Regions from separate parts of the Mesorhizobium sp. LSJC285A00 genome, predicted to be linked through region 2. Evidence: predicted binding sites of a transcription regulator. Region 2 holds the regulator's gene; the other holds the start of a gene.
The links. The regulator LexA, encoded in region 2, represses DNA repair genes until DNA is damaged. The targets are predictions, from matches to a motif close to TGTTCNNNNTGTGTTCNG.
Positions count from the first base shown of each region.

Region 1 (18,406 bases), on a different contig from region 2:
CGCCGGCGTCGGCCGTGTCGAAGGCACCGAGGTGATGGTCGTGGTCAACGACGCCACGGTGAAGGGCGGCACCTATTATCCGCTGACGGTGAAGAAGCATTTGCGGGCGCAGGAGATCGCGCTGCAAAACAATCTGCCTTGCGTCTATCTGGTCGACAGCGGCGGCGCCAACCTGCCCAACCAGGACGAGGTGTTTCCCGACCGCGAGCATTTCGGCCGCATCTTCTACAACCAGGCCAACATGTCGGCGGCCGGCATTCCGCAGATCGCCTGCGTCATGGGCTCATGTACTGCGGGCGGCGCCTATGTGCCGGCAATGTCGGACGAGACGATCATGGTGCGCAACCAGGCGACCATTTTTCTCGGCGGCCCGCCGCTGGTGAAGGCGGCTACGGGCGAAGATGTCAGCGCCGAGGAGCTTGGCGGCGCCGACGTGCACACCAGGCTGTCCGGTGTCGCCGACCACTATGCGCTGGACGACGAACATGCGCTGGCCATCTGCCGGCGCATCGTCAAAAACCTCAACCGGCGCAAGACTGTAAGCTTGACCTTACAGAAACCCATGCCGCCGCTTCATGACGCGCAGGAACTCTACGGCATCGTGCCGACGGATCTGCGCCAGCCCTATGATGTGCGCGAGGTGATCGCGCGCGTCGTCGACGGCTCCGAGTTCGACGAGTTCAAGCAGAATTACGGCACCACGCTGGTCACCGGCTTTGCCCATCTTCAGGGCATGCCGGTCGGCATCATCGCCAACAATGGCGTGCTGTTTTCCGAAAGTGCTGTGAAGGGCGCGCATTTCATCGAACTGTGCTGCCAGCGCAAGATCCCGCTGATCTTCCTGCAGAACATCACCGGCTTCATGGTCGGGCGAAAGTACGAGGCCGGCGGCATCGCCAAGGACGGCGCCAAGCTGGTGATGGCGGTTGCCACCGCCAAGGTGCCGAAGGTGACGATGATCATCGGCGGGTCGTTCGGCGCCGGCAATTACGGCATGTGCGGCCGCGCCTACTCGCCGCGCTTCCTGTGGATGTGGCCGAACGCGCGCATTTCGGTGATGGGCGGCGAACAGGCGGCGACCGTGCTGGCGGTGGTCAAGCGCGAGGGCATCGAGCGCAAGGGCGGTGAGTGGAGCGCGGACGAGGAAGCGAAATTCAAGAAGCCGATCCTGATGAAATACGAGCATGAGGGCCACCCGCTCTACTCCTCGGCGCGGCTGTGGGACGACGGCATCATCGATCCGGGGAAAACGCGCGAAGTGCTCGCGCTCAGCCTTTCGGCCGCGCTCAACGCCGACATCGAAGAAACGAAGTTCGGCGTGTTCAGGATGTAGATGAGCAAGTTCGGCGAACGGATACATGTCCACACCGGCGACATCACCAGGCTTGCGGTCGATGCCATCGTCAACGCCGCCAATTCCTCGCTGCTGGGCGGCGGCGGCGTCGACGGCGCCATTCACCGCGCCGCAGGCCCGGAGCTCGAATTCGAATGCCGGATGCTGAACGGCTGCAAGGTCGGCGAAGCAAAGCTTACCAAGGGCTATCACCTGCCGGCACGTTACATCATCCACACGGTCGGACCTGTCTGGCAAGGCGGCGGAAAAGGCGAAGCCGGGCTGCTCGCCTCCTGCTATATCAGGTCGCTCGAAATCGCCGCCGCCAGGGATTGCCGGACCGTGGCATTTCCGGCGATCTCCACCGGCATCTACCGTTATCCGAAAAATGAGGCGACGCAGATTGCCGTTGGCATCGCAGGTACCTTCGTCGGACAGAACTCAACGCCCGAAACAGTTATTTTCTGCTGCTTCGACGAGCCAACAGCTCAACTATACCGACAAGCCGTTGCTGCCATTGAAGGATGCTAGTCTGCATGGATAAGATGGTTCATCCACCTACGCAAAATAAATTTTCGGTGAGCAGGCTGGCGGCACTGGAGAATAGACGCTATTGTTCATTCCGCATTGGGCAACGGGGATGGGGTAAAGATGAGGCCGAAATATTCGGGAAAAACGACTGCGTCGGTACTTGCAGTCTTGCTTATATTTGCGGTACCCGGCGTTGGCGCCGCGGCATCGCTGGCGGGAAGCAAAGGCGACATCCATTTCTATCCGTATTTGCCGAAAAGCCCGAAAGACCAGTGCACCATGGCTTACAACGCCTATGTGGCCGCCGGCGGCCATTCGGCCTATGCGACCACGCCCTATGCCCGGATCCGTTCGTTGTACATCATCTGCGGCTCGGGCTTGAATGCACCGTCACAGAAGGCTGCCGAAGAACGGGCGATGAAATCCTGCGAGTCCGCCCGCAGCCATTACAAGGTCATTACAGGGGCGGGCTGCGAAGTTGCGGCATCGAAGTAGGCCGACAAGCATCGGCTTGGGCATTTTTCAAATGGGCGGCGCAAGATGAAATCGACACGCATCAAACGAATTACTGTATCGATGCTTGCCGGCCTGCTCGTATTTACGGCACCCGGTATCGGGGCGGCTGGATCGCTGGCGGGCAGCAAGGGAGACACCCGATTCTGGCCTCCGTTGTCACTGAATCCAAAGGAGCCCTGCACGAAGTCGTACAACGCCTATGTCGCGGCGAGTGGCCACTCGGCCTACGCGACCACATTCTACTCGCGCGTCGACGATCTTTACATCATCTGCGGTGCGCGGCTGAACGCGCCATCTCAGAAGGCCGCGGAAGAGTTGGCGTTGCGAAGCTGTCAGGTTGGCCTGAAAAAGTGGAAGGTTCAGATCGCGAGCGGCGGCTGCAAAATCGCGGCTTCGAAATAGGCTCATTCCTGCCAGACCGGCGCCGCCCGAGACAAACCCGGGAGGCTCCATGTTCGCCAAGATCCTGATCGCCAATCGCGGCGAGATCGCCTGCCGTGTGATCCGCACCGCACGCAGGCTCGGTGTGCGCACCGTCGCCGTCTATTCCGACGCCGATGCCAAGGCCCTGCATGTCGAAATGGCCGACGAGGCAGTGCATATCGGTTCCTCGCCGGTCGGCGAAAGCTATCTGCGCGGCGACAGGATTGTTGCGGCGGCGCTGGCGACCGGCGCCGAAGCAATCCACCCCGGCTACGGCTTCCTCTCGGAAAACCCCGATTTCGTCGACCAGATGGTGGCGGCGGGGCTCACATTCATCGGCCCGTCGGCCGCCTCGATCCGCGCCATGGGGCTGAAGGATGCGGCCAAGCGGCTGATGGAAAAGGCCGGCGTGCCGGTGGTGCCGGGCTATCATGGCGAGGCGCAGGAGATCGTGCTGCTGGCGTCCAAGGCGCGTGAGATCGGCTATCCCGTGCTGATCAAGGCGCGCGCAGGCGGCGGCGGCAAGGGCATGCGCCGCGTCGAACATCCCGAAGATTTTTCGGAAGCGCTGTCAGGCGCGCGGCGCGAGGCCAAGGCCGCGTTCGGCGACGACCGCGTGCTGGTCGAAAAATATGTCGACAAGCCGCGCCACATCGAGGTCCAGGTGTTCGGCGACAATTTTGGCAATGCCGTGCATCTCTATGAGCGCGACTGCTCGGCGCAGCGCCGCCACCAGAAGGTGATCGAGGAAGCGCCGGCGCCCGGCATGACGCCGGCGCTGCGCAAGGCGATGACGGAAGCGGCGGTCAAGGCCGTCAAGGCGATCAGCTATTCGGGCGCCGGCACCATCGAATTCATCGTGGATGCCTCGCAAGGGCTGAAGGCCGACCGTTTCTGGTTCATGGAAATGAACACCCGCCTGCAGGTCGAGCATCCCGTCACCGAAATGGTCACCGGCACCGACCTCGTCGAATGGCAGTTGCGGGTAGCCGCCGGCGAAAAGCTGCCGAAGACGCAGAGCGAAATCACGCTTTCCGGCCACGCCTTCGAGGCGCGCATCTATGCCGAGGACGCGGCGAAAGGGTTTCTGCCGGCGACCGGCACGCTGCATCACCTGGCGTTTCCCGACAACGCGCCCGAAGGCGCCAGCATGCGCATCGAGACCGGCGTGCGGGCCGGCGATGCGATCTCGCCCTTCTACGATCCGATGATCGCCAAGCTGGTCGTCCACGCCAAGGACAGGCAGGCGGCGCTCGATGCGCTCGGGACTGCGTTGTCGCAGACCGAGATTGCCGGCTCGACCGTCAACACCGCGTTTCTCGCGGCACTTGCCGCGGACGCCGATTTTTCGGCCGGTGATGTCGATACCGGCCTGATCGGCAGGCATCAGGAAGCGCTGACCGCGGTCGCCCCGCCGCGCAGCGAGATCGTTGCCGCGGCGGCCCTTGCCGCAGCGGGCGCCGGTGCCTTGCCGCCGTCGAACGATCCGTGGTCGTCGCTTGCCGGCTATACGCATTTCCACAGCATTGCGCGCCGCACGCGCCTGCGCCATGGCGAGGACGATATACTGGCGCGTGTTTCAGTGCGGCCGGACGGGCGCTTCGAGGTGGCGCTGGACGCGCCCTATGACAGCGTCAATTCGCATGATCTTCGCGCCGCCCCTCGCCTTGCCCGCTGGCCAGGCCACGTCACCGTATTCGAAGGCGCGGTCGGCTACAGTTTCCTCGTCCCGGATCCGCTGGCGCGCACCGACGAGGCGGCCGCCGCTTCCGGCAGCCTGCGCGCGCCGATGCCAGGCGTGGTCAAGCTGGTGCGCGCGGCAAAGGGCGAAAGGGTGATCAAGGGCCAGCCGCTACTGATCCTGGAAGCGATGAAGATGGAGCACACGATCGCGGCCAGCCATGACGGCGTGATCGCGGAAATCGCCACCGAGGGCGCGCAGGTCACCGACGGAACGGTGCTGGTGCGCTTCGTTGAAGAGGCTTCATAGCCGGCTGGAGGCTTGAATGAAAAATGGCCGGGACAAGCCCGGCCATTGCCATGAGTACGCGGACGATTACTGCGCGATCGGTGCGTATTTGCCGTCGTGCCACTGGTTGATGTCGTAGCTGGCGTTCTTCAGATCGCCCTTCTCGTCGAAGGTCACGTCGCCGACCACGGTGCTGAACGGCGTGCCGTTCTTCAGCGCTTCGGCTACCTTGACCGGATCGTCCGTTCCGGCGCGCTTGACGCCCTCTGCAAACGCCTGAACGACGGCGTAGGAGAACAGCGTAAAGCCTTCCGGCACGAAGCCGCCCGCCTTGATCTTGGCGATGGCCTCCTTGGCTTCCGGCTTGGCCTGCGGGTCCGACGGGAAGACGAACAGGGTGCCTTCACCGGCGGGGCCGGCGACCTGCCAGAATTCTGGCGAGGCGATCGAATCCGGCATGATCAGCTGGAACTTGACGCTCTGCTCGGCCGACTGACGCAGGATAAGCCCGGCTTCCGGGTGATAGCCGCCGAAATAGACAACGTCGGCCTTGAGGTCCTTCAGCTTGGTGACGAGAGCCGAATAATCCTTCTCGCCGGCATTGATGCCTTCATAGTCGATCTCCTTGAGGCCACCGGCATTCATCGTCGCCTTCACGGCATCGGCAACGCCCTGACCGTAGGCGCTCTTGTCATGCAGGATAACGACATTCTTGCCGGCATATTTCTTGGCGATCCACGGGCCAATGAAGGCGCCCTGCGCGTCGTCACGCGTATAGAGACGCATGATCGTCGGCCAGCCGGCCTTGGCGGCGGCATCGGTCAGCTCGGGATTTGAAGAGGCCGGGCTCATCATCAGCGCGCCGGCCTCAGCGTAGACGGCGGAAGCCGGGATGCTCGAACCTGAACAGGCATGGCCGTCAATAAACTTGACGCTGTTGGCAACGATCCGGTTGGCCACCGAAACCGCCTGCTTGGGATCGCACTGGTCGTCCTCGATGTCGAGCTTGATCATCGAGCCGTTGACACCGCCGGCGGCGTTGATCGCGTCGGCGGCTGCCGTTGCGCCCTGCTTGAACTGGTCGCCGATCGTGGCGAGCTGTCCGGTCATCGGGCCGACCACCGAAATGGTGATGTCATCGGCAAAGGCAACCGGCGCGCTCATCATCAGGCCAAATACGGCCGCGCTCAAAATACCCATTTTTTTCATGGTGATAGAACTCCTCCCACACTCGCGCAGCCGCTCTGGCCGCGCTTCTTTCCGAAGGCGGGACAATTTCATCCTTCATTGGGCCTGTCTAGGCGCATCGGCGCCGCTCGATTGGGCCTCATCAACGCAGAAAGCCACGCCAGCCTGTTCCGGCCGGTCGTGGCTTTTTGCTCGTAGCAGTGCCCATGCGCCCCCGCGCCACGAAAACCTGCCCGCCGTCCCCATTGTGCACGACTGGACCGTGCCGGCCTGCCGCGTTCTTGTTCTTTCATGGTCGGCCGTCTTGTCGCGGCCTTGTCGTTTCACCGGTTCCGACCGTCTTTGCGGTCTTGATCCCGGGGCTTCCCTGTTTTCGATAATCTGCCTGCGATAATCTGCTCGCGATCTCAGTGCATCGTCATCCATTCGCGGGCTTCGCGCAGCGCCTTGGCGATCTCGACCTTGGACATTGCGGCCGACAGTTCCGAGCGCAGTTCCGCGGCGCGGACCGAGCCCTTGATGGCGGCGATGTTGAACCATTTGTGGGCGGCAACGACATCGGTCTCGCAATCGCGGCCGGTCGCATACATCATGCCCAGTTCGAAAAGAATGTCGGCCTGGGCAGTTGCCCCCATGGCGCCGAAGCCGGCTTCAAGCATTTCAAAACGTGCCATTTTAGTCCCCTGTCTGGCTCCCGAGAGCGGGCCTCTTCTGTCCCCCGGTGTTCCCTGGGGAGCCGCTCTTTCGATGCTTCCGAGAATGAGGCCGAGCCTTGAATCCGTCGTTAAATGGCGTGCTTAATTTGGAGAAAACAAAGCTAAAACAAGAGGTAAACGCGGAAATTCGTTAAGGATACAAAGTCAGCAATCCCGCCGTTTCTCGACCGATTTGACGAAAATTTGCAAGGCGCCGATCAACACTCTGCTAACCACGCGAACCAAAGCCAACGCCTCGATCGTTTCATTTCCACGGGCTGCACTCTCCCGACCCCGCATGAAAATTGCGAAACCTTCCGTCGCGGCACGCTTTTGTTTTGCCGGGAGCTGGATTAGCTTACGTTTGCGTAAGGGGCAGAGAGGCGGCTGCCCCATCTAAACCAGGGAGGACAGATATGTTTCGCAAAGTGAGCTTGGCCCTGGCGGCCACCGTGATGATGGCTGGTGCGGCCTGGGCCGATCCGATCGAAGGCAATTGGAAGACACAAGCCGGCGACACAGCAGTTATCGGCGGCAGCGGTTCATTCTCCATCACCCTGAAGACCGGCAAATATGCCGGGAAGACCATCGGTTCGCTCAAGGCGGCCGGGGGCAACAAATATGCCGGCAACATCACCGATCCGGCAAACGACAAGACCTATTCGGGCAAGGCAACACTGTCGGGCACCTCGCTCAAGATGAGCGGCTGCGTGCTCGGCGGGCTGATCTGCAAGAGCCAGACCTGGCACAAGCTCTGATCTTGCTGCTTTGAGTTGACCAACGGGGCCTTCACAGGCCCCGTTTTCTTTTGCAGGACGGTCCGCGCCATAGCGACGACCGTGCCGTTTGCGGCGGCGCAAACCCGAACCGATGCTCTCCCTAAAACATCGTCAATCACTTTGAACCGCAGATGAACGTCGGCATCAGCGCCGGTTCAGTCGCATCAGGGCATTTTGATGGCGTGTTCAAGGAGACACTCCGCAAATGCTCGCTCGCCGCTTCACCATCGTCTGCCTGTTGATGAGCCTGTTCGGGATGCTCTTCGCCATCCTCGTGGCCGAATCCGGCCGTCCGGCCCGTTCCTGGGATGCAGCCAGTTCCTGCCAATTCGATTGCATGAACCATTTTCGCCCCTGAGACGACAAAGACATAGATCCAAACAGAAAAGCAAAAGCCATGAACCGCATCGCCATCAACGCCCTCCAGACCCTTCGGCTCCTGCCGCGGGCGGCGCTCGTCCTGGTCGTGCTGTCGGCGCCGGTCCTGGCCATGCCAATGATGCGGGCCAATGCCGACACGACGATCGACGCGCCGGCGACGAAGAAGCATGGCGTCGGCTTTGTCTTGCTGGTCAGTCTGCAGCGCGGGTAAGGTGTGCCGGTATTAAGGTGATGCCGGCCTGCAAGTGGCGGCCTTGGTGCTCACATGCTTCGAGTACGCTCCGCTCCGGTTCTCGAAGCCAACCAGTTTGGTCGCTTCGCGCCCGTCCTCGACTCCGGCTCAGCCTTACCTGAATCTCAGCACACCTTGGGCGTGGACGAATAAATCGACCACTTGGCGGCCACCCTCCCCTCCCAAGTGCGGCCTCAAGTCTCTATATTGAGCCATGGAAAAGCGAATCTACCCACAAGCTATCGAATCGGTCGTCATGCCGGAGCCTTTCGGCAAGCAGAGCTTCGACGACGCCAAAAAGGCCGTGGCCGCCTTGCAGGTGCTCTACGACCGCAACACCAAGTTTCTGCGCGACTCCTTTGCCACGCTTGCCGCCGGCGGCGACGAAAGCAAGCGCTACCGCGCCTTCTACCCGGAGATCGGCGTCACCACCAATTCGTTCACCCAGATCGACTCGCGCCAGGCCTACGGCCACATGCCGACCCCCGGGCATTTCTCGACCACCATCACCCAGCCGGTGCTGTTCGAACGCTATCTCGTAGAGCAGCTTCGCCTGATCATGCGCAATCACGGCGTGCCGGTAACGGTTTCGGAATCGACCACGCCGATCCCGCTGCATTTCGCGTTCCTTGAAGGAACCCATGTCGATGGCGCCGCCGCCGACCGCATCAAACGGCCGATCCGCGACCTGTTCGACGTGCCGGATCTCGACGGCACCGACGACCAGATCGCCAACGGTACCTTCGAGGTCGCGTTCGGCGAACCAAGGCCGCTGGCGCCGTTCACGGCGCAGCGCATCGACTATTCGCTGCACCGCATGACGCACTACACGGCGACCAGCCCGCAGCATTTCCAGAACTTCGTGCTGTTCACCAACTACCAGTTCTACATCGACGAGTTCGTCGCCCGAGCGCGGGCCCAGATGGCTGAAGGCGGCCACGGCTATACCGAATTCGTCGAACCGGGCAATGTCATCACCAAGGCAGGGCAAAACGCGCCCAGCGAAGGCGTGGCGGCGCCGCGCCTGCCTCAGATGCCAGCCTATCATCTGAAGAAGCCGAACCATGGCGGCATCACCATGGTCAACATCGGCGTCGGCCCGTCCAACGCCAAGACGATCACCGACCATGTCGCGGTGCTGCGGCCACATGCATGGCTGATGCTCGGCCATTGCGCCGGCCTGCGCAACACTCAGGCGCTGGGCGACTATGTGCTGGCGCATGCCTATGTCCGGGAAGACCATGTGCTGGACGATGACCTGCCGGTGTGGGTGCCGATACCGCCGCTGGCCGAGATCCAGGTGGCGCTGCAGGAGGCGGTCGCCGAAGTCACCGGACTTTCCGGCTACGATCTCAAGCGCATCATGCGCACCGGCACCGTCGCCACCATCGACAACCGCAACTGGGAACTGCGCGACCAGCGCGGACCGGTGCAGCGGCTGTCGCAGTCGCGCGCCATCGCGCTCGATATGGAATCGGCCACGATCGCCGCCAATGGCTTCCGCTTCCGCGTGCCCTACGGCACGCTGCTTTGCGTCTCCGACAAGCCGCTGCATGGCGAGTTGAAGCTGCCCGGCATGGCGACCGAATTCTACAAGCGGCAAGTGGCGCAGCATCTGACCATCGGCATCAAGGCGATGGAGAAGCTGGCGGAAATGCCGATGGAACGGTTGCATTCGCGCAAGCTGAGAAGCTTTTCGGAGACGGCCTTTCAGTAGACCGGCTTGCCGTAAATGTTTGCCGCGAGGCGTTTCGTCATCTTGATTGGGCCGCATTTCAGCCGATAAAGGCCTGATACCTCGGCAATGTATTACCCGGTCTATGGGCAAAACCCGGTCTGATGGCACGCGTGCGAAAGATGATGGCTTCAATGGCGTTCCTGGCAATGCTCGGCCTCTCGGCCGCGCTTGTAGCCGGGTTCTTTGGCGCACTGCATCCGGCCTTCGATTCCTTCGCCCATTTCCGCATCCATTTTGCCGTGCTGATGGGGCTGATTGCGCTGCCGCTGCTCGCCACCTCGTTTCGCCTGCAGGCGGGCGTGGGCCTGCTGCTGGCCGTGGCCGCCTTCGCCAGCACGTTGAGCACCTTGCCGCGCCTGTGGCCGGTGCAGGCCGCCAATGACGCCGCGCCCGGCAACGAACCGGTCTACCGGCTGCTGCAGATGAACCTGCGTTTCAACAATCCGACACCCAAGAAGGTTCTTTCGCTGATCGCCAGGACCAACCCGGACGTGATCACGCTCGACGAAGTATCGGCCATGTGGGCGACCGAACTCGGCTATATCGAGAACGCCTATCCCTATCGCATCCTGTGCGCCCATCCCGAGGGCGTGTGGGGCGTGGCGCTTTTGTCCCGGCGACCCTTTGCGGCCGGCACCGAGCCGCATTGCGAACCGCGCGGCGCGATGGCGGCCGCCACCGTCGATTTCGGCGGCACTCCGGTCGATGTCGCGGCGATCCATTTGAGCTGGCCGTGGCCGAAGGAACAATACTGGCAGATCGGCGAGTTGACCGAGACGCTCACCTCGCTCGGCGAGACGGCGATCATGGCCGGCGACTGCAACGCCGTGCCGTGGAGCGCCGCGGTACGGCGCGTTGCCTCGCTCGGCGGACTGACCGTGATGCCGTCGGCCGGACCGACCTGGATCCACCGGACCCTGCCCGATTTCCTGCGGCGCTATGCGGGCCTGCCGATCGACCAGGTGTTTTCGAAGGGCGGGGTGACCATCCTGTCGTCGACGCAGATGGAAGAGACCGGCTCCGACCATCTGCCGGTGATGGTGGAATTTTCATTGATGCGCGACGAGACCAAGCCGGTCGACGAGGATTCTACCGCGACTGTGTCGCTGATCCAGCCCAGCATGGGCGGCTAGATCGTACGCCACGGGGCTTACGGTTTCACAAGCCTACCAAGGCCTCGATGATGCGCTCGACATGGCCGCCTTCACTGTGCTCGCGCGCGTCGAACGCGATCTGTTTTGCCTCATAGAGCTTGGAAGTGGCTTGCAAGCGCCGCGTGGCTTCGACGCGCGTTTTGTTGCATTGCGGATCGTTGGCAAATTTCAGGCCGCGAACCGACCGCTCGGCAGCCTGCATCATCTGCCCGGCGATACGGCCATGGGTTCCTTCATGAGCGAGAACGCCTGTGAAAAACCGGTTCCAGCGTTTGCGCAGCGCCGGCGTGACGGCCGAGGCGACGCGCGGGTAGGTGTAGGCGATGTTGAGCGTTCCATTGGCCTGGCGCAGGCGGCAGACGCCGTTGACCTGACCCACGTCCAGGCTCCAGTCGGCGGTGTAGCTTGTCTGCGCGATGGCGTGGGTCATGAAACCGTGCTTGGGGCCCCTGCGGTTCATGGCGATAACCAGACCGGCACCTGTCGTGCCGGTGATGTCATAGGTTCGCGTCTTGACGACGGTTTTCACCCCCGCCGACGCCGTCCCGACGACGCCGCAGGCCGCGCTTACGACGGCGACGCAAAACAAGACCACCACGCGCATGCCATTTTCCCCATGGACGCGGCAATGAGACCACAAGCAGACGACGGTTTCAACAATCTTTGGCGCCGAGCGCCTTACATGCCTTGGTAAACCCGGCCATCGCCGCCATTTTTGCTGGTTGAGACGGCCCCGGTCGGTGAGGCTCACATGCCCTGATAGACCGGGCCTTCGCCGCCTTGTGGCGGCACCCAGTTGATGTTCTGGTTGGGATCCTTGATGTCGCAGGTCTTGCAGTGCACGCAGTTCTGCGCGTTGATGACGAAGCGCACATCCTTGTCAGACGGATCGGCGGCGGCGTTGCCGTCCTTGTCGACCCATTCGTAAACACCGGCCGGGCAATAGCGGGTCGAAGGCCCGGCAAAGACATCATGCTCGGAACGCTTCTGCAACTCCACGTCGCCGACGATGAGATGCACCGGCTCGTTTTCCTCGTGATTGGTGTTGGACAGGAACACCGAGGACAGGCGGTCGAAGGTCAGCACGCCGTCCGCTTTGGGATAGGCGATCTTCTTGTGCTTGGCCGCGGGCTCAAGCGTGGCATAATCGGCCTTGCCATGTTTCAGCGTGCCGAAGGGCGAGAAGCCGAACAGCGTGTTCAGCCACATGTCGAGACCACCGAGGCCGACGCCGATAATGGTGCCGAAGCGCGACCAGAGCGGCTTGACGTTGCGGACCTTCTTCAAATCCTTGCCGATATCGGTCGCGCGCCAAGCGTCCTCATAAGACGACAGTTCGTCATTGGCGCGGCCGGAGCCGATCGCTTGCGCGACATGCTCGGCCGCCAGCATGCCGGACAGCACCGCATTGTGCGAACCCTTGATGCGCGGCACGTTGACGAAGCCCGCCGCACACCCCATCAGCACGCCGCCGGGGAAGGAGAGTTTCGGCACCGACTGCCAGCCGCCTTCGGTAATGGCGCGCGCGCCGTAGCCGATGCGCTTGGCGCCCTCGAAGGTGCGCGATATCGCCGGATGCGTCTTGAAGCGTTGGAATTCCTCGAAGGGCGACAGCCAGGGGTTCTTGTAGTTGAGATGCAGGACGAAGCCGACCGCGACCTGGTTATCCTCGAGGTGGTAGAGGAAGGAGCCGCCGCCTGTCTTCAGGTCGAGCGGCCAGCCGAAGGAGTGCTGCACCAGGCCCGGCCGGTGGTTCTCGGGCTTGACCTGCCACAGCTCCTTGAGGCCGATGCCGTATTTGCCGGGCTCACGGCCGTCGGACAGTTTGTATTTTGCGATCAGCTGCTTGGACAGCGAACCGCGCGCGCCCTCGCCGATCAGCACGTATTTGCCCATCAGCGCCATGCCCGGCGCAAAGCCCGGGCCATGTGTGCCGTCTTTTTCGACGCCCATGTCGCCGGTGACGACGCCCGTGACGGCGCCGGCATCGTTGTAGACGAGGCTGACGGCAGCAAAGCCCGGATAGATTTCGACGCCTAGCGCTTCAGCCTTGGTTGCCAGCCAGCGGCAGACATTGCCGAGCGAGACGATGTAGTTGCCGTGATTGCTCATCAGCGGCGGCATCAGGATATTGGGCAGACGGAACGAGCCGGCGGGGCCGAGCACCAGGAAATCGTCGGCCGTAACCGGCGTCTTGAAGGGGTGGCCATCTTCCTCGCGCCAGCCCGGCAACAGGCGGTCGATGCCTATGGGATCGACGACGGCGCCTGACAGAATGTGGGCACCAACCTCGCCGCCCTTTTCCAACACCACGACGGAAAGCTCGGGATTGACCTGCTTGAGACGGATCGCTGCGGCAAGGCCCGCCGGGCCGGCCCCGACGATGACCACGTCGAATTCCATGCTCTCGCGTTCGATCTCGCTCATCAACCCCTCCGCACTGGCCGACCGTTTCCGGGCATTTTGCTGGCTCCTGCGCTGCATAGCGCATCAATCCGCGACAGGAAACCGGCGCTGACGTGACAATGCCGATTTCGACAAAAAGTCGCGGATGACAACTCTGCCGCAAGCGTTTTGCGCGCGGCCGCGCTCAGCGTCCCATATTTTAATTGTTCGACGGCTCTCTTATCGGCCATACTTATTTCCATGCGCACGCCGTCCGGCTATTCATTGACGCGCTTCCCCCTTCCGCCCGGCCGGACCTGCCGAGCGATCCTTCTCGCCCTTTCAATGCTTACGCCGGTTCGCGCTCAGGCCGAGCCGGTGAAGGTGTGGGCGACCGGCGCCTATTCCTTTTCCGACGAGCTTGGCGGTTTCCACATCACCGGCGCCTCGGGCACCGGCACCAAGGAAGATCCGTTGGTCATCTCCGAGGAGCTGAATTCGTCGACGCCGGTGACGCTCACCATCCGCACCACCAAACCGATCCAGCCGTTCAGCACCAACGGCGAATTCGCCAACGGCATCCTGTACATGCGTATCGAGGTGCTCAACAACAGCGGCCAGGCCTGGGTCGAGTTCCAGTTCGAGCTGCAGGAGATACTCAACCAGCCGAGCGTGTTCGGCGACGGCCTGTCCTTCGACCAGCGCAACAAGACGCCCGACAACATCCTGTCGAGCGCGTACGCCGATTTCGACCGCGATTTCGAACCCTATGACCGGCTCTTGTTCAAGAGTGGACAGATCGACCCGCTGAAGAGGGGACGCTTCGAGTTTCTGATCACCGACTACACGCCGCGCTGGACGTTCTATCTGGTGCAGGATCCGCGGATACCGACGGGGTAAGCGGCAGACGCCGTGAAAATCGCCACGAAATGCCCTTCGTGATTGGCGAAAGCCGACGAGCGCGTAATCTCCCTCCTTGAGGGGGAGATGGCCGGCAGGCCAGAGGGGGTCGCTGCGCGTCGAGCGCCAACCTCCTCTGTCGCCGACAGGCCGCGTCCGGTCGTGCCGACCCCCTCTGTCGCCTTCGGCGACATCTCCCCCTCGAGGGGGGAGATTACTAACCGCCCAACCTTGCAAATCGTCTCTCGGCGGACGAATGTGCCCGGCATGACTGCCGCCTCCCCCAACAACCGATCCGACCTGGCCGAGTTGCTCGCCTTCTACGCCTCTGCCGGCGTCGACGAAGCGTTGGAGGACGCGCCGGTGAACCGGTTTGCCGGGGCAGCACCGAAGCGCCCCGAGCGCACAACGGCGCCTGCCGCGCCGCCTCGCGAAAACAAGTTTCCGGAACAAGCCGCCGCCAGCCCCGGGCTGGACGCAAGCCGGGTGCCGGACGCGCCGGCGCGTTCCGTTCCGGCCATGGCGACGGTGCCCGACGAGGCACAGGCGGCCCTGGCCCGGCAAATGGCGGCAAGTGCCTCGACGCTCGACGAACTGCGCCAGCACATGGCGTCGTTCGATGGCTGCAACCTCAAATTCACCGCCAAGAACCTGGTCTTTGCCGACGGCAATCCGGAAGGTTCGGTGATGTTGGTCGGCGAGGCGCCCGGCCGCGACGAGGATATTGAGGGCCTGCCCTTCGTCGGCCGCTCGGGCCGGCTGCTCGACCGCATGCTGGCGGCGATCGGGCTTGACCGGACTTCGGTCTATATCGCCAACGTCATTCCCTGGCGGCCACCCGGCAACCGCACGCCGACGCCGCACGAGACCGAAATCTGCCGTCCCTTCATCGAGCGGCAGATAGAGCTGGTCAATCCGAAGGTGCTGGTCAATCTCGGCGGCCCTTCGGCCAAAACCCTGCTCAACACTACCGAGGGCATCCTGCGCCTGCGCGGCAATTGGCAGGTGCACACGACGGTGTCGGGCACTGCCATTCCGGCCATGCCGACGTTGCACCCGGCCTATCTCTTGCGGACGCCGGCGCACAAGAAACTGGCGTGGCGGGATTTTCTCGAGGTGAAAGCGAAGTTGCGAGAGGTGGGGTGAGGCGCGCCTCTTCCTTCCACCCTTGTGGGGGAAGGTGGATCGGCGCGCAGCGCCGAGACGGATGAGGGGTGTTCCAGCGGAGTGAGACGTTGGCGTTCCCTGGAACACCCCTCATCCGACCGAGCTTCGCTCGGCCACCTTCTCCCACAGGGGGAGAAGGGAGAACCGCGCCAATGACCTCAGAGGTAATTGAAATACCGCCCGCCCCGGCCTACTCATCCTCCCATGACAACAGCCCAAACCTCCGCCGGCAGCCTGATCCGCGAATGGCGCACGCGCCGGCGCATGAGCCAGCTTGATCTCGCAATGGAGGCTGAGATTTCCCAGCGTCATCTCTCCTTCGTCGAAAGCGGCCGCGCCGCGCCCTCGCGCGAGATGGTGCTGCATCTGGCCGAGCAGCTTGAGATTCCGCTGCGGCAGCGTAATCAGCTGTTGCTGGCTGCCGGCTTTGCCCCGAGCTTCAGCGAGCGGCCACTCACAGATGCGACGCTGGCGCCGGCGCTTGCCGCGGTCGAGAGCGTGCTCAAAGGGCATGAGCCGTTCCCCGCGCTCGCCGTCGACCGGCACTGGAACCTGATTTCCGCCAATGCCGCCATCGGCCCGTTTCTGGCCGATGTTGCCGAGCCGTCGCTGCTCCAGCCGCCGGTCAATGTGCTGCGCCTCAGCCTGCACCCGAACGGCATCGCACCGCGCATCGTCAATCTCGCGGAATGGCGGGCGCATCTGCTGGAGCGGCTGAAACACCAGAACGATGCCGCCGGCGATCCCGTCCTGGTCGAGCTGGAGCGCGAATTGCGAACCTATCCGTCCGGGCTCAAGGGTGCGCGGCCGGTGCCGGTCGAGCCCAACGGCATCGTCCATCCGCTGCGGCTGGCGCATGGCGACCAGGTGCTGTCCTTCATCAGCACCATCACCGTCTTCGGCACGCCGCTTGACGTGACGCTGTCGGAACTGGCGATCGAGTCTTTCTTCCCGGCCGACGAGCAGACGCGAGCGGTGCTGGTGCGGCTGGCGAAGGAACGTGCGGAAGCTAACTGAGCCAACCCCGCGGACCTCCTCACCCCTGTGGTGGCGCTGCCTTGCGCGTTCGGGTGCGTTCCAGGCCGAGTTGGCGCTCGCGCCAGATGATGAACATGCCGGCGGCAACGACGATCACACCGCCGACGAGCGTGTTGATGGTGGCGATATCGCCAAAGGCGAAATAGCCGACGACGACACCGAGGATCATCGAGGTGTATTCGAACGGCGCCACCACCGAGGCCTCGGCGTGGCGATAGGCTGCCGTCATCAGGATCTGCGCCAGCCCGCCGCAGAAGCCTGCGGCGACCAGAAGGCCGGTCTGCAATAGCGTCAGCGCCTGCCAGCCGAAAGGCAGCGAAAACAGCGCCATGACGCTCGCCGTCGCCGAAAACCACAACACAATGGTCGCTGTCCGTTCGGTCTGAACCAGATTGCGCACGAGCAGGATGGCATTGGCGGAGATTGCCGCTGAGAAGAGAGCAGCGATGACGCCCAGCACCTCCTGGTCGCCGAGCGCGGCGCCCGACGTGAGCAGCGTCAGCTCCGGCCACGAGATGATCAGCACGCCGACCAGACCGACCGCAACCGCGCTCCAGCGATAGACGCGGATAGCTTCGCCGAGGAACAGCGAAGAGAACACCACCACCAGCAAAGGCTGGGCATAGTTCAGCGTGATCGCTTCCGGCAGCGGCAGCCGGGTCAGCGCGAAGAAGCCGAGCCCCATGGCGCAAACGCCGACGACACCGCGCGCAATGTGGTTCAGCGGGCGTTTGGTGGCGAACGCCGTACCGAGTTTTCTCTTGAAGGCCAGGAAGACGATGATCGGGAAGATGGCGAAGAAGGAGCGGAAGAAGACGATCTGGCCGGCCGGCAAAGTGCCGGCGGCCTTGATGCAGGTTTGCATGCCGACAAAGACCGCCACCGACATGACCTTGAGCATGATCCCAGTGAGAACATTAGAGCGCCGCGCGTCGTCTTCGACGCGCAAAGGACGCTCTGACACTTTAAATCTGCGCATCGTGCTTTCCAAAAATCGACATCGATTTTTGGGCCGATGCGCGCCGGGATGATCGGACAGTTTCCCGCCCGCTTCGTCTCCAGGTCCGGCTTTCACTGTTCTGTTGCTTCCCGGATCTCCGCTGAGATGCGCGTCGAACGACGCGGTACACAGGCGCCCATGCCGAACTTCGATCTGACGACGGTCATCAAGGCCTCACGATGATGGCGGAAGGGGAACGCCCCGAAATAGGCATTGGCGCAGTTTTGTCGAGTGACCGTTTCGTGTAAAGAGCGCGCAACTTTAGATTAATGGGCCAGGACACGTCAGCGGCTCCGATAGCGACAGGGAAACCCAAGGGAATGCGAACCGATACCGGCCAGGTCTTCAAGCTCGAAGACTACCGCCCCAACGACTTTTCCATCCCGCAAACCGGCCTCACCTTCCGCCTTTCGCCAGACGCAACGCGTGTCACCGCAGTGCTGACGATCGAACGCCGCGATGGCGCCGCCGCCTCGACGTCGCTGGTGCTGGACGGCGACGGGCTGGTGCTCAAGCGCATTGCCATCGACGGTCGCGAGCTTGCCCCGGCCGAGTATCTCGCCACGCCGGACCAGCTGACCATTTTGGGGCCGCCGGCCCGTTTCCAGCTGCTGCTCGAGACCGAGATCGCGCCGGCCAGCAATGAGGCGCTGATGGGCCTCTACCGCTCCAGCAATGTCTATTGCACGCAATGCGAGGCCGAGGGCTTTCGCCGCATCACCTATTTCCTCGACCGCCCCGACATCCTGTCGGTCTATACCGTGCGTATCGAGGCGAGGCTGGACGAAGCGCCGCTGTTGCTTTCCAACGGCAATCCGGTCGAAAGCGGCGCGCTTGCCGACGGCTGGCACTTTGCAGTCTGGGACGACCCCTTCCCCAAGCCGTCCTATCTGTTTGCGCTCGTGGCCGGCAATCTCGGCAAGTTTGCGGACAGTTTCGTCACCATGTCCGGGCGCGAGGTCGAACTCGGCATCTAT
Region 1 covers NZ_AYVK01000016.1:34,378-52,783, reverse strand. The annotation lists gene X726_RS153555 (carboxyl transferase domain-containing protein) at 1-1,333, shown strand, start outside; gene X726_RS153560 (O-acetyl-ADP-ribose deacetylase) at 1,334-1,864, shown strand; gene X726_RS153565 (hypothetical protein) at 1,985-2,359, shown strand; gene X726_RS153570 (hypothetical protein) at 2,405-2,782, shown strand; gene X726_RS153575 (acetyl/propionyl/methylcrotonyl-CoA carboxylase subunit alpha) at 2,832-4,793, shown strand; gene X726_RS153580 (ABC transporter substrate-binding protein) at 4,860-5,981, opposite strand; gene X726_RS153585 (sel1 repeat family protein) at 6,368-6,634, opposite strand; gene X726_RS153595 (DUF2147 domain-containing protein) at 7,072-7,413, shown strand; gene X726_RS1000000171115 (hypothetical protein) at 7,640-7,792, shown strand; gene X726_RS153600 (hypothetical protein) at 7,832-8,026, shown strand; gene X726_RS153605 (AMP nucleosidase) at 8,304-9,764, shown strand; gene X726_RS153610 (endonuclease/exonuclease/phosphatase family protein) at 9,917-10,918, shown strand; gene X726_RS153615 (DUF922 domain-containing protein) at 10,944-11,690, opposite strand; gene X726_RS153620 (electron transfer flavoprotein-ubiquinone oxidoreductase) at 11,687-13,366, opposite strand; gene X726_RS153625 (hypothetical protein) at 13,670-14,224, shown strand; gene X726_RS153630 (uracil-DNA glycosylase) at 14,492-15,370, shown strand; gene X726_RS153635 (helix-turn-helix transcriptional regulator) at 15,596-16,408, shown strand; gene X726_RS153640 (DMT family transporter) at 16,428-17,330, opposite strand; gene pepN (aminopeptidase N) at 17,750-18,406, shown strand, end outside.
Region 1: the regulator LexA is predicted to act here: its motif matches at 6,768-6,785, upstream of X726_RS153585 (sel1 repeat family protein).

Region 2 (13,815 bases):
CCCAGCTTCCAGATGTCGTTTGCCGCCACCGCCGCCCTTGTCGGCGCCTATGCCGGCTGGGCCGATTACCGCGCCGACAAGGTGAGAACGCCGCCGGCAAAGCGCTCCTTCGTCGGCTTCCTGTCGCGAAAATTCGCGCTGGCCATGGGCGGCCTCGCAATGACCTCGATCATCGCCGGCAGTGCAACCTTGCTGTTCGCCATCTGGCATTTTCAGCGTGTGTCGCCGCTCAGCCTGATCGCCAATCTGGCCGTGATGCCGATTGTTTCGTTGATCGTCATGCCCTTTGCCGTGCTCAGCGCACTGGCGATGCCGTTCGGCGCCGACGGGCCGTTCCTCTATGTGATGGGCAAGGGTCTGATGGCGATGATCGCTATATCGGCCTGGATTTCCGAGCGCTCGCCGGTCGACGCCGTCGGGCTGATCTCCATCCGCTCGGTGCTGTTAGTGGCGGTCGCCCTCGTCATCGCCACCATGGCCACCACCTGGCTCAGGTTGGCGGCCGTGCCTTTCGCGCTGGCCGGCCTGTTGACGGTGCCGCAGGTGCTTACGCCAGACGTGCTCATATCCGAGGATGCGCATCTGGTGGCCATGCCGATCGGTGGCGGCGAACTCGCCCTCAACCGCGAACGCTCCAACGAATTCACCACGGACAATTGGAAACGGGCGCTGCGGGCCGAAACCATTATCCCACCTGAGATTTTCGAGGCAACAGATACGCGGTTCGATCTCGATCCGCTCGATCTGCCGCCCGGCTCGCCCTTCTATTGCACCGGCGATCTCTGTATCGCCCGGCACCCTTCCGGAGCCATTGTAGCGCTTGCGAAAGACCGCAAGACGGCGCGGCCGGCCTGTGCCTTCGCGAGCCTGATCGTCATCGATGACGCCACCGCCTACAATCCGTGCCGCGACCCGCTGGTGCTGGTCGTGACGAAGAAACAGCTGGCCCGCGACGGCAGCGCCGCCGTCTTCTTCGATCCGCAATCGGCAGCTGCAGCGCCAACCATCCGCTTCGCCGTCGACAAGCCGTATCGCCCCTGGCACGAGCAACGCCGCTTCTCCCGCGAAGCGCGCGGCCTGCCGCCTTACAACCAGCGTGAAAAGTACAAACCCAAGCCGGCTCAGTAGCGCCGGATCAATCCGACAAGCTTGCCCTGCACCTTCACCCTGTCCGGTCCAAAAATGCGGGTCTCGTAGGCCGGGTTGGCGGCTTCCAGGGCGATCGAGGCGCCCTTGCGGCGGAAGCGTTTCAGGGTCGCTTCCTCATCGTCGACCAACGCCACCACGATCTCGCCGGGGCTGGCTGTGTCGGCATTGCGGATGATGACCGTGTCGCCATCGAAAATGCCGGCCTCGATCATCGAATCGCCCTTGACCTCGAGCGCGTAGTGTTCGCCGCCCATGATCATATCGGGCGGCACCGAGATCGAATGGGTCTGATGCTGGATGGCGTCGATCGGCACGCCGGCGGCGATGCGTCCCATAACCGGGATTGAAATCGCGGAAACGGCATCGTCATTGCCGGCCGACATCGAACGCGACGGCGAGCCCGGCTTGATCTGGCGGCCGAGACCGCCTTGGCCCAACGCGCCTTGTCCTTGGCCGCCTTGCCCTTGGCCGGTTTGACCAAGACTGCCCTGAATGATGCTCGGCGAAAACTTCCTCGCCGCATTGAGGCCTGGTGCGATCGAGTCGGGCAGCCGCAGCACTTCCAGCGCGCGCGCCCGGTTCGGCAGCCGGCGAATGAAACCGCGCTCCTCAAGCGCCGTGATCAGGCGGTGGATGCCGGACTTGGAGGCGAGGTCGAGCGCTTCCTTCATCTCGTCGAAGGACGGCGGGATTCCGCTCTCCTTCAGGCGTTCATGGATGAACATCAGAAGCTCATGTTGTTTGCGCGTCAGCATCGCGGCCCCCAAGGGTTCTGAAACCAGAATCAGAAAAAACAAACCCAGAACAAACACTATCTGTTCCAGTTGTGTTCCGCAACCTTTTAAAGTTTAATGAATGTGTTGACGTTTTGTTCAGCGTAACGTTCGGCGCTGCGAGCGCCGCCTGCGCCCATTGCCGGCAACGGGTGAAACGAAGCCAAAGTGCCCTGCGCGTCGGCTACGACCGCCGCTTCCTTTTCGGACGGGGCTGCGCAGCATCCGCGCCGGGTTCGCTCTGGGCATAGACCTGCAGCGTGTAGCCGATGTGAGCGGTCATCAGAGTTTTCGCACGTTCGACGTCGCGATCGAGGGCCGCTTCCATCAGGGCGGTATGGTGTTCGATCGCCACGGCGTCGCGCAGGGCCGCCACGGCCTTCCGGTGTCCATCCGTGCGACCGGCGGCGGCGCGCAGCGTCGGGACCAGACCCAGAAAGCGGTGATGGCGATGCAATTGGTCGGAAATCGTCGCATTGAAGCGCAGCAGCCAGCTGGATGTCGCGGCACTGAGCAGCGCCGCATGGAAGGCATCGTGTTTTTCGTACCACGCGTCGACCGCATCATCCGATGGATCGTCGAGAACAGACCCGCACCGTGAGAGACGATAGTGGGCGGCAACGACTGCGTCTTCCCACTCACGGTCGCCCTTCTCGATCGATTCCACCAGCAGGGGCAGTTCGACCACCAGCCGCGCACGCGCCAAATCCTCGAGCTCCGCCCGAGAGGCGGGAGCGACCGCAAACCCGCGGTTGCTGATGGCGGTCACAAGCCGTTCCGCCTCCAGCCGCGACAGCGCCTCGCGCAACGGCGTCCAGCCGATGCCGTAGGTGTTGCGCAGCGTGCTCAGCTTCAACGGCGCGGCAGGCGCCAGCCGGGTCGCAAGAATATCGCGCCTGAGCAGGCGATAGGCCACTTCCGTCTTCGAGGTCTGCTCGTCATCCAGCATCGTGATCCATCAGACATAAACGCTCGGCGGATCATTATATATCAAAGCCTTTCAATGGGTGAATTATATATAATGTTTGACAGTTCAAGGGCGATCACTCAAGATCGCCGGCATGTTTGGGCGGCAGGCTCCGCCGCGCGCGTTTGTCCATGGAGGGGCGCCGGATCATGAGCACGACACCCGATCTCGCTACAATCGAAGCAATGGATGCCGCCGATCCGCTGCGCTCCATGCGTGAACGCTTTGTCTTGCCGCAAGGCGTAATTTATCTCGACGGCAATTCGCTGGGTGCCGCGTCACCAGCCGTCTTCAGCGAATTGCAACAGGCCGCCACGCAGGAATGGGCGCAGGACCTCATTCGCGCCTGGAACACGGCTGGCTGGTTCAACATGCCGGTGGAACTGGGAGATCAGCTCGGACGACTGATCGGCGCGGCTGACGGGCAGACGGTGGTCTGCGACACAACCTCGATCAACATCTACAAGCTGCTGCACGCCGCGCTCGGCATGCGGCCGAATCGGTCGGTCATCGTTGCCGAGGGCGACAGTTTCCCGACCGACCTCTACATGGCCGAAGGCGTCGCCTCGACCCGGCCGGGAACGCGGCTGCGGCTGGAGGGCGTCGACGCGGCCGCAATCGAGGACCTGATCGACGACAGCGTTGCCGTCATCCTGGTCAACCACGTCAACTACAAATCCGGCCAGTTGCGCGACATGGCGGCGCTGACGCGCAAGGCACATGACGCCGGCGCGCTGATCATCTGGGATCTCTGCCACACCGCCGGCGCCTTGCCGGTCGAACTCGACCGTGCCAATGCCGATTTCGCTGTCGGCTGCACCTACAAATACCTCAATGGCGGCCCGGGCTCGCCGGCCTTCATCTACGCGGCCGAGCGCCACCATGGTGATATCAGCCAGCCGCTCAGCGGCTGGTGGGGCCATGCGCGGCCCTTTGCCTTCGAGCAGGGCTTTGCCATCGGCAGCGGCATCCGCCGCTTCCTATGCGGAACGCAGCCGGTGCTGTCGATGCGGGCGCTCAAGGGCGCGCTCGATATCTGGAACGACGTCGACATGGCGGCGGTGCGCAGAAAAAGCATCGCGCTGACCGACCTGTTTATCCAGCTCGTCGAAGCCAGATGCGGCGCCTACCGGCTTGAACTGGAAAGTCCTCGCGACGGCAGCCAGCGCGGCAGCCAGGTGTCGTTCCTCCACCCGCATGGCTATCAGGTGATGCGGGCGCTGATCGAGCGCGGCGTGATCGGCGATTTTCGGGCGCCGTCGACCATCCGTTTCGGCTTCACGCCGCTCTATGTCGGTTATGGCGATGTCTGGCAGGCGGTCGAAGCGCTGGAGGATATTTTGCGCACCGGCGCCTGGCAGGACGCCCGCTTCGCGGTGAAGACCGCGGTCACCTGAGGAACTAGAGCAATTTCAGGAAAAGTGTGAAGCGGTTTTCCGTCCGCAATTGCGTCAAATCAAAGAGCTAGAGCATTTCGCCGTTTACGTTAAACGGTGAAATGCTCTAGAGCCGGGTGCGGACCGTCCAGAGCTCCGGAAACAGCACGACCTCCAGCATCTTCTTCAGATAGGAGGCGCCTGAGGTGCCGCCGGTGCCGCGCTTCAAGCCGATGATGCGCTCGACCGTGGTGACGTGGTTGAAGCGCCAGCGGCGGAAATAATCCTCGAAGTCGACCAGCTTCTCGGCCAGTTCGTAGAGCATCCAGTAGCGCTGCGGGTCGCGGTAGACGGTTTGCCAGGCAGCCAGCACTTCTTCGTTCTCGACGCGCGTCTCGCGCCAGTCCGTGCGACTGGCGTCGGCGCCGATGTCGAAGCCATTGCGCGCCAAAAGCAGAAGCGCCTCATCATAGAGCGACGGCGTGGCCAGGATGGCTTCCAGCCTGTCCGTAAGGTCGGGCCGGTGCTTGTGCGGCCCGAGCATGGCAAGGTTGCGGTTGCCGGCCATGAACTCGATAGCGCGGTACTGCCACGACTGGAAGCCCGAGGATTGGCCGAGCGCGTCGCGAAACTCGGTGTATTCGCTTGGCGTCATCGTGCGCAGCACGTCCCAGGCATTGTTGAGCTGCTCGAAGATGCGCGCGACGCGAGACAGCATCTTGAAGCTCGGTTCGAGGCGGTCGGCGCGGATAGAGCGGATCGCGGCGCCGATCTCGTGCAAAGCGAGCTTCATCCACAATTCCGATGTCTGATGCTGGATGATGAACAGCATCTCGTCATGGGCCGAAGACAGCGGCGCCTGCGCATCGAGCACCTTGTCCAGCTGCAGATAGTCGCTGTAGGACATCCGCTCCTTGAACGACATCTGCGCGCCATCGGACGCCGGATCGTGCGGCTTAATCAATTGCTCTTCTCCGCGCGCAACCGGAAGCGCTGGATCTTGCCGGTCTGGGTTTTGGGCAAGGCGTCGATGAACTTCACCGAACGCGGATATTTGTAGGGCGCGATCGTTGCCTTGACGTGGTCCTGCAGGCGTTTGACGGTCAATGCGTCCGGCGAAACACCTTGCACAAGCACGATATGCGCCTCGACGATCTGGCCGCGTTCACCGTCCTCGGCGCCGGTCACCGCGCATTCGGCGACGTCGGGATGCGAGAGCAGCGCCGCTTCGACCTCGGGGCCGGCGATGTTGTAGCCGGCGCTGACGATCATGTCGTCGGAACGCGCGGCGAAGTGGAAGAAGCCATCCTCGTCCTGCGTGAACGTATCGCCGGTGAGATTCCAGCCATCGCGGACATAGTCCTTTTGCCTGGCATCGGCCATGTAGCGGCAGCCGGTCGGGCCGCGCACCGCCAGCCGGCCAGTAGAGCCGCGCGGCAGCTCCCGCATCTCGTCATCGACGATGCGTGCCTGATAGCCGCCGACGGGTTTGCCGGTGGAGGCCGGCTTCATGTCGTCGAAGCGGTTGGAGATGAAGATATGCAGCATCTCGGTGGCGCCGATCCCATCGAGGATCGGCTTGCCGGTCTTCTCAGTCCATTCCTCGAAGACAGGCGCCGGCAGCGTCTCGCCCGCCGAAACCGCGACGCGCAGCGAGGACAGGTCAGCGCCTTGATCCATGGCCTTGAGCATGGCCCGATAGGCGGTTGGAGCGGTGAAGGAAATGGTCGCTTTGTAGGTCTCGATGATGTGGATCATGTTGGGTGGCGTCGCCTGTTCCAGCAGCGTCGCCGCGGCGCCGAAACGCAGCGGGAAGATGGCGAGCCCGCCAAGACCGAAGGTAAAGGCAAGGGGCGGGGAGCCGACGAAGATGTCGTCGGGCGTCACCTCCAGGATTTCGCGGGCATAGGCGTCGGCGACGATCAGCAGGTCGCGGTGGAAATGCATCGTCGCCTTCGGCACGCCGGTGGTGCCGGAGGTGAAGCCGAGCAGGGCGACATCGTCGCGGCCGGTGTTGACGGCAGTGAAGGTGACCGGCTTGTCGAGGGCGGCGCGGTCGAGTTCCGCGTCATGGTTGGCCGTGCCGTCGAAGCCAATGACCTGCTTGAGATACGCACTGCCCTTGGCGCAGGCGGTCATCTCGTCCATCAGCCTTGTATCGCAAAGCGCAACCGTGATTTCCGCCTTGTCGACGATCTTGGCGAGTTCGCCGGCGCGCAGCATCGGCATGGTGTTGACGACCACCGCGCCAACCTTGGTGGCGGCCAGCCAACAGGCGACCATGGCCGGGTTGTTGGCCGAGCGGATCAGCACCCGGTTGCCCGGCTTGACGCCATAATTCTCGACCAGGGCATGGGCGAGCCTGTTGGTCCAGTCGGACAGTTCCTTGTAGGTGCGGCGGCGGCCATTGCCGATCAGCGCGGTGTGGTCGCCGAACCCTTTTTCGACCAGCCTGTCGGTCAATTCGACGCCGGCATTTATGTGGTCGGGATAGTCGAAGCCGTCGAGCAAAAACTCCGGCCATTGCTCCGGCGGCGGCAGGTTGTCGCGCGTGAATGTGTCGATATGCGCTGATGGCCCAAGCATTTTCGGCTGCCCCTGTCTGCCTCGCGCCCATGGCTGAACAAGGCGCAGGATCGCACCAGTCGAAATTTGTTTCAAGCCTAAAATGTTTTTAGGTCGCAGCATTGACGCCGCCCTGTTCGGCGGCCATTCCTGTCGACTGAACTGAAGCCATCCGGGAGGGATGCAGATGCTCCAACATCGTGTTGCCGATTGGGACAATGCCTACGCCAACGGCGACAACATTGCCGGCAGCAATCGCTGGCCGGCCGCGTGGGACACACCGGCACAGGCTTTTCGCGACACAATGTCGGCGTCCGGTCGGGCCAAGCTCGACATCGCCTATGGCGACAGCCCGCGCAACAGGCTCGATCTGTTCCTTCCCGATGTCATGCCCAAAGGGCTCGTCGTCTTCATCCATGGCGGTTACTGGAAGGCGTTCGACAACAAGCCATGGTCGCATCTGGCCAACGGCGCGGTTGCCAATGGCTTTGCCGTGGCAATGCCGACTTACACGCTTTGTCCCGACATACGCATTTCCGGCATCGTTAGGGAAATCGCGGCGGCGATCGGCAAGGCGGCGACGATGGTCGGCGGGCCGGTGATCCTGACCGGGCATTCCGCCGGCGGCCATCTCGCCTCCAGGATGGTGACGACAACGACACCCCTGGCCGCCGATGTGGCGGGCCGCGTGCGCAATGTCGTCTCGATCTCCGGCGTCCATGACCTGCGGCCAATCATGCGGACGGGGATGAACGCGACACTGGCCATCGATGAAGCGGAAGCACTGGCCGAAAGCCCGGTTCTGCTGCGCCCCATGCAGGGCGCGCGCATCACCTGCTGGGCCGGCGGCGGCGAGCGGGCGGAGTTCCTGCGCCAGAATGCGCTGCTTGCCAACATCTGGATCGGCCTCGGCGCCACGACCAGCACAGTGGTCGAGCCGGACCGGCATCATTTCAGCATCGTCGACGGGCTTGCCGATCCGACACATCCGCTGACGCGGACATTGCTGGCGGAGTAACAACCAGTCTTATCTCTTGGAATTAACGGCTTGGATCCGCGACCTTCAGCGCAACATCAGAACGCTGCAAGCAGCGCCTGCTTCTGCCGCCGGAGCGAAGGGCTCGCGCACGATCAGGCCGTTGGCGTCGGCCAGCATTCTCAGCATCGAGGAATCCTGGATGCCGAATGGTGTCGCCACCAATGCGCCGGCTTCTTCCCGGACCACGGCGCGCACATAGTCTTGCCTTAGATCATTGGCCGGCATCGCGGCGCCAAGCTGAGCCTGGCGGATGTCCTGCCGGTGGGGACGGCCGCCGAGCTGCGCCAATAGCGGCTTCAGGAACAATTGCGAGCAGACCAGGCTCGCCACCGGATTGCCGGGCAGGCCGATGCACCTGATATCGCCCAGCCGCCCGAACATCAGCGGCTTGCCCGGGCGCATGGCGAGCTTCCAGAAGTCGAGGTTCATGCCTTCGCCGGTCAGCACGTCATGAACGAGATCATGGTCGCCGACCGAGGCGCCGCCGAGCGTGACGATGACGTCGGCTTTCGCATCGACCGCCTTTTTCACCAGCGCCGCGATCGCTTCCTTGCGATCGGCCGCTATACCGAGATCGAGCGCGCGAGCGCCGACCGACTGCGCCACAGCAGCGACGCCATAGGCGTTGGACGAGATGATCTGGGCGGGGCCAGGTTCGCTGCCCGGTGGCAGCAATTCGTCGCCGGTGGCGATGATGGCGACCAGCGGCCGTTGCACCACGTTCAACCGGGGATGATTGGCCGACGCCGCCAGCGACAATGCAGCCGGATCGAGCACGCGGCCTTTCTCCAGCAGCACGTCGCCTTGGGCAAAATCCAGTCCAAGGCGGCGGATGTTGCGGTTCTTCGCCGTCGGTTCGGTGACCTCGATCCGGCCACCGCCGAGATCGCGAACATTTTCCTGGATGACGATCGTGTCTGCGCCTTCAGGCAGCGGCGCGCCGGTGAAGACGCGCACGGCCTCGGATTTACCCACTGTGCCGTCAAAGCCTCGCCCTGCGGGCGCCATTCCGATCACCGAAAGCCGCGCCGGGGCCGACGCCACATCCTGCGCCCGTGCGGCATAGCCGTCCATGGCAGATGCATTGAAAGGCGGCTGGGTACGCAGCGCCACGACCGGCTCCGCCAGCACCCGGCCGGCCGCATCCGCCAGCGCGACCCTTTCACCGGGCAACGCCACAGCGCCGTCGAGTAGGCGTTGAAGCGCCTCGGCGACCGGAACCAGCGCCATTTACGAACCCGCCTTGTAGTCGCCGGACTTGCCGCCGGTCTTTTCCACCAGCTGTATACCGGAAATCACCATGGCGCGGTCGACCGCCTTGGCCATGTCGTAAATGGTCAGGCACGCGACAGATGCCGCGGTCAGCGCCTCCATCTCGACCCCGGTCTTGCCGGTGACGCGGGCGAGCGCGGTGACCCTAAGGCCGGGCAGCGTGGTGTCCGGTTCGATGTCGACCGACACCTTGGTCAAAAGCAGCGGATGGCAGAGCGGAATCAGCTCATGCGTCTTCTTGGCCGCCATGATGCCGGCAATGCGCGCGGTACCCAGCACATCGCCCTTCTTGGCGTCGCCGTCGAGGATCATCTTCAGGGTTTCGGCCCGCATCGAGACAAAGCCCTCGGCGACCGCCGTGCGCGTCGTCTCCGCCTTCTCGCCGACATCGACCATGTTGGCCTCGCCCTTGGCGCCGAGATGGGTGAGGGCGGCTGCCATCCTCAGATGGCCTCTGCTTTCGCCTTGCCTGTCAAAAGCAGCCGCGTTGCCGCAGCGACATCCTCTTGCCGCATCAGGCTCTCGCCGACGAGGAAGGTGCTGATGCCGGTCTTTTGCATCCTGAAGCAATCGTCGTGGGTGAAAATTCCGCTCTCGCTGACCAGCAATCGGCCGCCCGGCACCATCGATGCCAGCCGTTCCGAGGTCTCGAGGCTGGTCTCGAATGTTCTGAGATTGCGGTTGTTGATGCCGATCAGCTGCGACGAGAGTTTTACCGCGCGCTGCGTCTCGGCCTCGTCATGCACCTCGATCAGCGCGTCCATGCCGAGTTCGAACGCGGTCGCTTCCAATTCGCTCGCCAAGGCATCATCGACGCTGGCCATGATGATCAGGATGGCATCGGCGCCCCATGCGCGAGCCTCGTAGACCTGGTAAGGGTCGAACAGGAAATCCTTGCGCAGCGCGGGCAGGGACACTGCCTTCCGTGCACTGATGAGAAATTCCGGCGCGCCCTGGAAGGATGGCGCATCGGTCAGCACCGAAAGACAGGCGGCACCGCCTTTCTCATAGGCCTGCGCCAGTGCGGGCGGGTCGAAATCGGCGCGGATCAAGCCTTTGGATGGGCTTGCCTTTTTGATCTCGGCGATCAGGCCGAAGCTGCCCGATCTGCGCTTCGCCTCAAGCGCCCTCAGAAAGCCACGCGGTGCGTCGGCATCCTTGGCTCGCGCCTTGATCTCGGCCAACGGTATACGCGCCTTCGCCGCCGCGATCTCGTCGCGCTTGTAGGCCTCGATCTTGCGCAGAATGTCAGCCACGGCTCATCCGTTCGAAATCTCGACCAGCCTGTCGAGCACGCCCAGCGCCCGGCCGCTGTCAATGGCCTGTGTGGCCGCGGCCATGCCGTCGGCAAGCGTCGTCGCCTTGCCGGCCACCACCATGCCGGCGCCGGCGTTCATCAGCACCGTATCGCGATAGGCCCCGGCAGCACCTCTCAGCATGTCGCGCAACGCCTTGGCGTTGTAGGGGGCATCGCCGCCGCGCAGCTCGTCCTTGCTGTGGCGCTGCAGGCCGACCGCTTCCGGGGTTAGCGTGAAATGACGGATCTCGCCACCGGCCAGTTCCGCAACCACAGTCTCGCCGGTGGTAGTGATCTCGTCATAGCCGTCGCCATGGACGACCCAGGCATGCTCGGTGCCCAGCGCCCTCAATGTCTCGGCCACCGGCACGATCCATTCCGGCAGGAACACGCCGACCATCTGCCTGCTGACGCCGGCCGGATTGGACAGCGGTCCGAGCAGGTTGAAGATGGTGCGCGTGCCGAGCTCGACGCGGGTCGGGCCGACATGCTTCATCGCCGGGTGGTGCGCCGGCGCGAACATGAAGCCGACGCCGGCCTCCTGGATGCAACGGCCGATCACCTCTGGCGGGATATCGATCTTGACGCCGAGCGCGACCAGCACGTCGGCAGCGCCCGTCAGCGACGACAGGCCGCGATTGCCGTGCTTGGCGACCGGCACGCCGCAGCCTGCAATGACGAAGGCCGAGGCGGTCGAGATGTTGACCGAATGCGAATTGTCGCCGCCCGTGCCGACAATGTCGATGGCGCCCTCAGGAGCTTCGACGCGCAGCATCTTGGCACGCATGGTGGCGACGGCGCCGGAAATCTCGCTCACGGTCTCCCCGCGCACGCGCAACGCCATCAGGAAGCCGCCGATCTGGCCCGGCGTCGCGTCGCCAGACATGATGATGTCGAAAGCTTCGCGCGCTTCCTCGAAGGTAAGCCCGGTTCCCGTGGCGACCTTGGCGATATGGGTCTTCAGGGCGCTCATTGGGCCAAGACGCTCATTGGGCTAAGGCCATTCATTGGGCGAGGGCTTGGGCAACGGCGGCCTGGTCGACGCTGACGGCGTACTGCGTCTGCAACTGCGCCACCAGCTGGTCGAGCAGATCGTCGGACATGCCTTGCGTGAAGGATTTTTGCGCATCGTCGGGTACCGAGCTGGCGTCGGCTCCGGCCGGCTCGAACACTTCGGCGACCTTGAACAGGATCTGGCCGTCGCCGGTGGGCGAGGGGATCAGCCCGGTGCCGCCTTCGCCGACGCCGAACATCGCAGCAGCACCCTCCTTGCCGAAATCGACATCGTCGGCCTCGCGCTTCACGCCGCGCTTGGTCTGCTTTTCAAGCTTCAGTTCGCCGGCGATGACGTCGAGTGTGGTGCCAGCCTTGAGGCGCTTGTCGAGTTCGTCTGCTTTCGCGGTCAGCCGCTTGGTCGTTTCCTCTGTCGTCCAGTCCGCCACCACGCGCTGGCGGACTTCGTCCAGCGTGCGGTCGCGAGCCGGCGTGATCGATGTCAGTTCATAGAACACGAAGCCGTTGTTAGGCGTGGTCAGGGCTTGATTCTCGGTGTTGGGCTCGGCCTCGAACACCGCCTTGATGAGGTCCGGCGATGCCGGCAGGTCCTTGATGATGGTGCCGTCCGGCTTGAGGCCGGTGCGGTCTATGGCCTCGACGGTAACGTCCTTGAGCTTCAGTTTGGCGGCGGCTTCGGCCAGCGTGCTGCCGGCGGCGCGGGTGTCTTCGTAATTGTCGTGCACGTCGAGCAGGATGCGGCTTGCTTCGCCAAGCGCCAGATCCTTGCGGATCTGGTCTGACACTTCCGCCAGCGGCTTCACCGTCTCCGGTTTGATCTCGGTAACGCGCAAAAGCACCGGACCGAACGCGCCCTGGACGACCGGGCTGACTTCGTTGACGGCAAGCGCGAATGCGGCATCGGCGACCGCCTTGTCGGTGATCTTGTCCTTGGAGAGCGTGCCGAGCAGCGTGTCGGCCGGGGTCTTGCCCTGCGCGGTGACGATCTTGTCGAAAGTGGCGCCCGTCTTCAGCGAATCGGATGCCGCCTTGGCGGCGTCCGCGGAAGGAAACACCAGCTGTTCGATGGTGCGCATTTCCGGCGTGGTGTAGCGGCCCTTGTTCTTGTTGTAGTCGTCGCTGACCTGCTGGTCGGTCACGGCGCTGACATCCATGATGTCTTCGGGCTCGAGCCGGACATAGGAGAATTTGCGGTATTCTGGCGCCGCGTAGGTTTTCTTGTTGGACTCGAAATAAGCCTGAAGCACGCTGTCGGAGGGGGCCTCGATCGGTTCGACCAACGCCTTTGGCAAGATCAGATAGTCGATGGTGCGGTCTTCGCCCCGATAGAGCGCAACTGCCTTGAAGAAGGTGTCCGGAGCCTTGAGGCCGTCCGAAACCGCTTCGACGATCTGCTGGCGCACCGCCACCTGAGCCCGGTTCTTCAGATAATCCTCCGGCCGCATTCCCAGTTCGCGCAGCCGGGATTCGAACAGCCGGCGGTCGAACTGGCCATTCGGGCCCTGGAAGGCGGGTTCCTGCCGCGTCAGTTCGGCCAACCTGTCCTTGGAGAAGCCAAGCCCGAGCTTGCGCGCCTGTTCGTCAAGGACGGCGCCGGACACCAACTGAGCCAGCACCTGGTTGTCGATGCCATAGGCCTTGGCCTGGTCGCGGCTGATGCGCTGGCCGATCTGCTGCTGCAGCATGGCGATCTGGCGATCATAGGCGAGGCGGTACTCGGTGATCGACACGGTGGTGCTGCCGGCGGTGATCACCGCATGATGGCCAGCCAGGAAGCCGCCCGTCATCCGCGTGGTGACGCCCCAGGCAAGGAAACTCAACACCAGCAGCGACAGCAGGGCTTTCGCGACCCAGGTCCCTGCCGCGCTTCTCAATATACCAAGCATTGTTACTTCCGATTTTTGCGCAGTTTTGCGTGCGCCCGAGTCTGAAACAAGCGCAATAGCGCCCTTCCGGCTCACTGTCGATTGCTTTGTGGCCTGATTTTGATAGGGAGGGCGAGACCCCAATGTCGCCCGGAGAACCAGATCCCCATGACGCCAGGAATTCGACCGCTCGTTGCCGGCAACTGGAAAATGAACGGCACCAGCGCTTCGCTGAACGAGCTCAGGATGATCGGCAACGGCTTCATGAGCGGGCTCGACGCAGAGACCGAAGCATTGGTCTGCGTGCCGGCGACCTTGCTGTCGCGCGCCGTCGAAATCCTGTCGCGCACGCCGGTGCGGGCCGGTGGCGAGGACTGCCACATCAAGGAAAGCGGCGCCTTCACCGGCTGTGTCTCAGCCGAGATGCTGAAGGATGCGGGCGCCAGCCACGTCATTGTCGGCCATTCCGAGTGCCGCGAACAGCGCAGCGAGGACGAT
Region 2 covers NZ_AYVK01000024.1:114,142-127,956, forward strand. The annotation lists gene X726_RS149825 (ComEC/Rec2 family competence protein) at 1-1,128, shown strand, start outside; gene lexA (transcriptional repressor LexA) at 1,122-1,904, opposite strand; gene X726_RS149815 (GntR family transcriptional regulator) at 2,107-2,871, opposite strand; gene kynU (kynureninase) at 3,039-4,286, shown strand; gene kynA (tryptophan 2,3-dioxygenase) at 4,393-5,229, opposite strand; gene X726_RS149800 (AMP-binding protein) at 5,226-6,851, opposite strand; gene X726_RS149795 (alpha/beta hydrolase) at 7,018-7,848, shown strand; gene glp (gephyrin-like molybdotransferase Glp) at 7,894-9,099, opposite strand; gene moaC (cyclic pyranopterin monophosphate synthase MoaC) at 9,100-9,582, opposite strand; gene trpC (indole-3-glycerol phosphate synthase TrpC) at 9,585-10,397, opposite strand; gene trpD (anthranilate phosphoribosyltransferase) at 10,401-11,411, opposite strand; gene X726_RS149770 (peptidyl-prolyl cis-trans isomerase) at 11,443-13,338, opposite strand; gene tpiA (triose-phosphate isomerase) at 13,486-13,815, shown strand, end outside.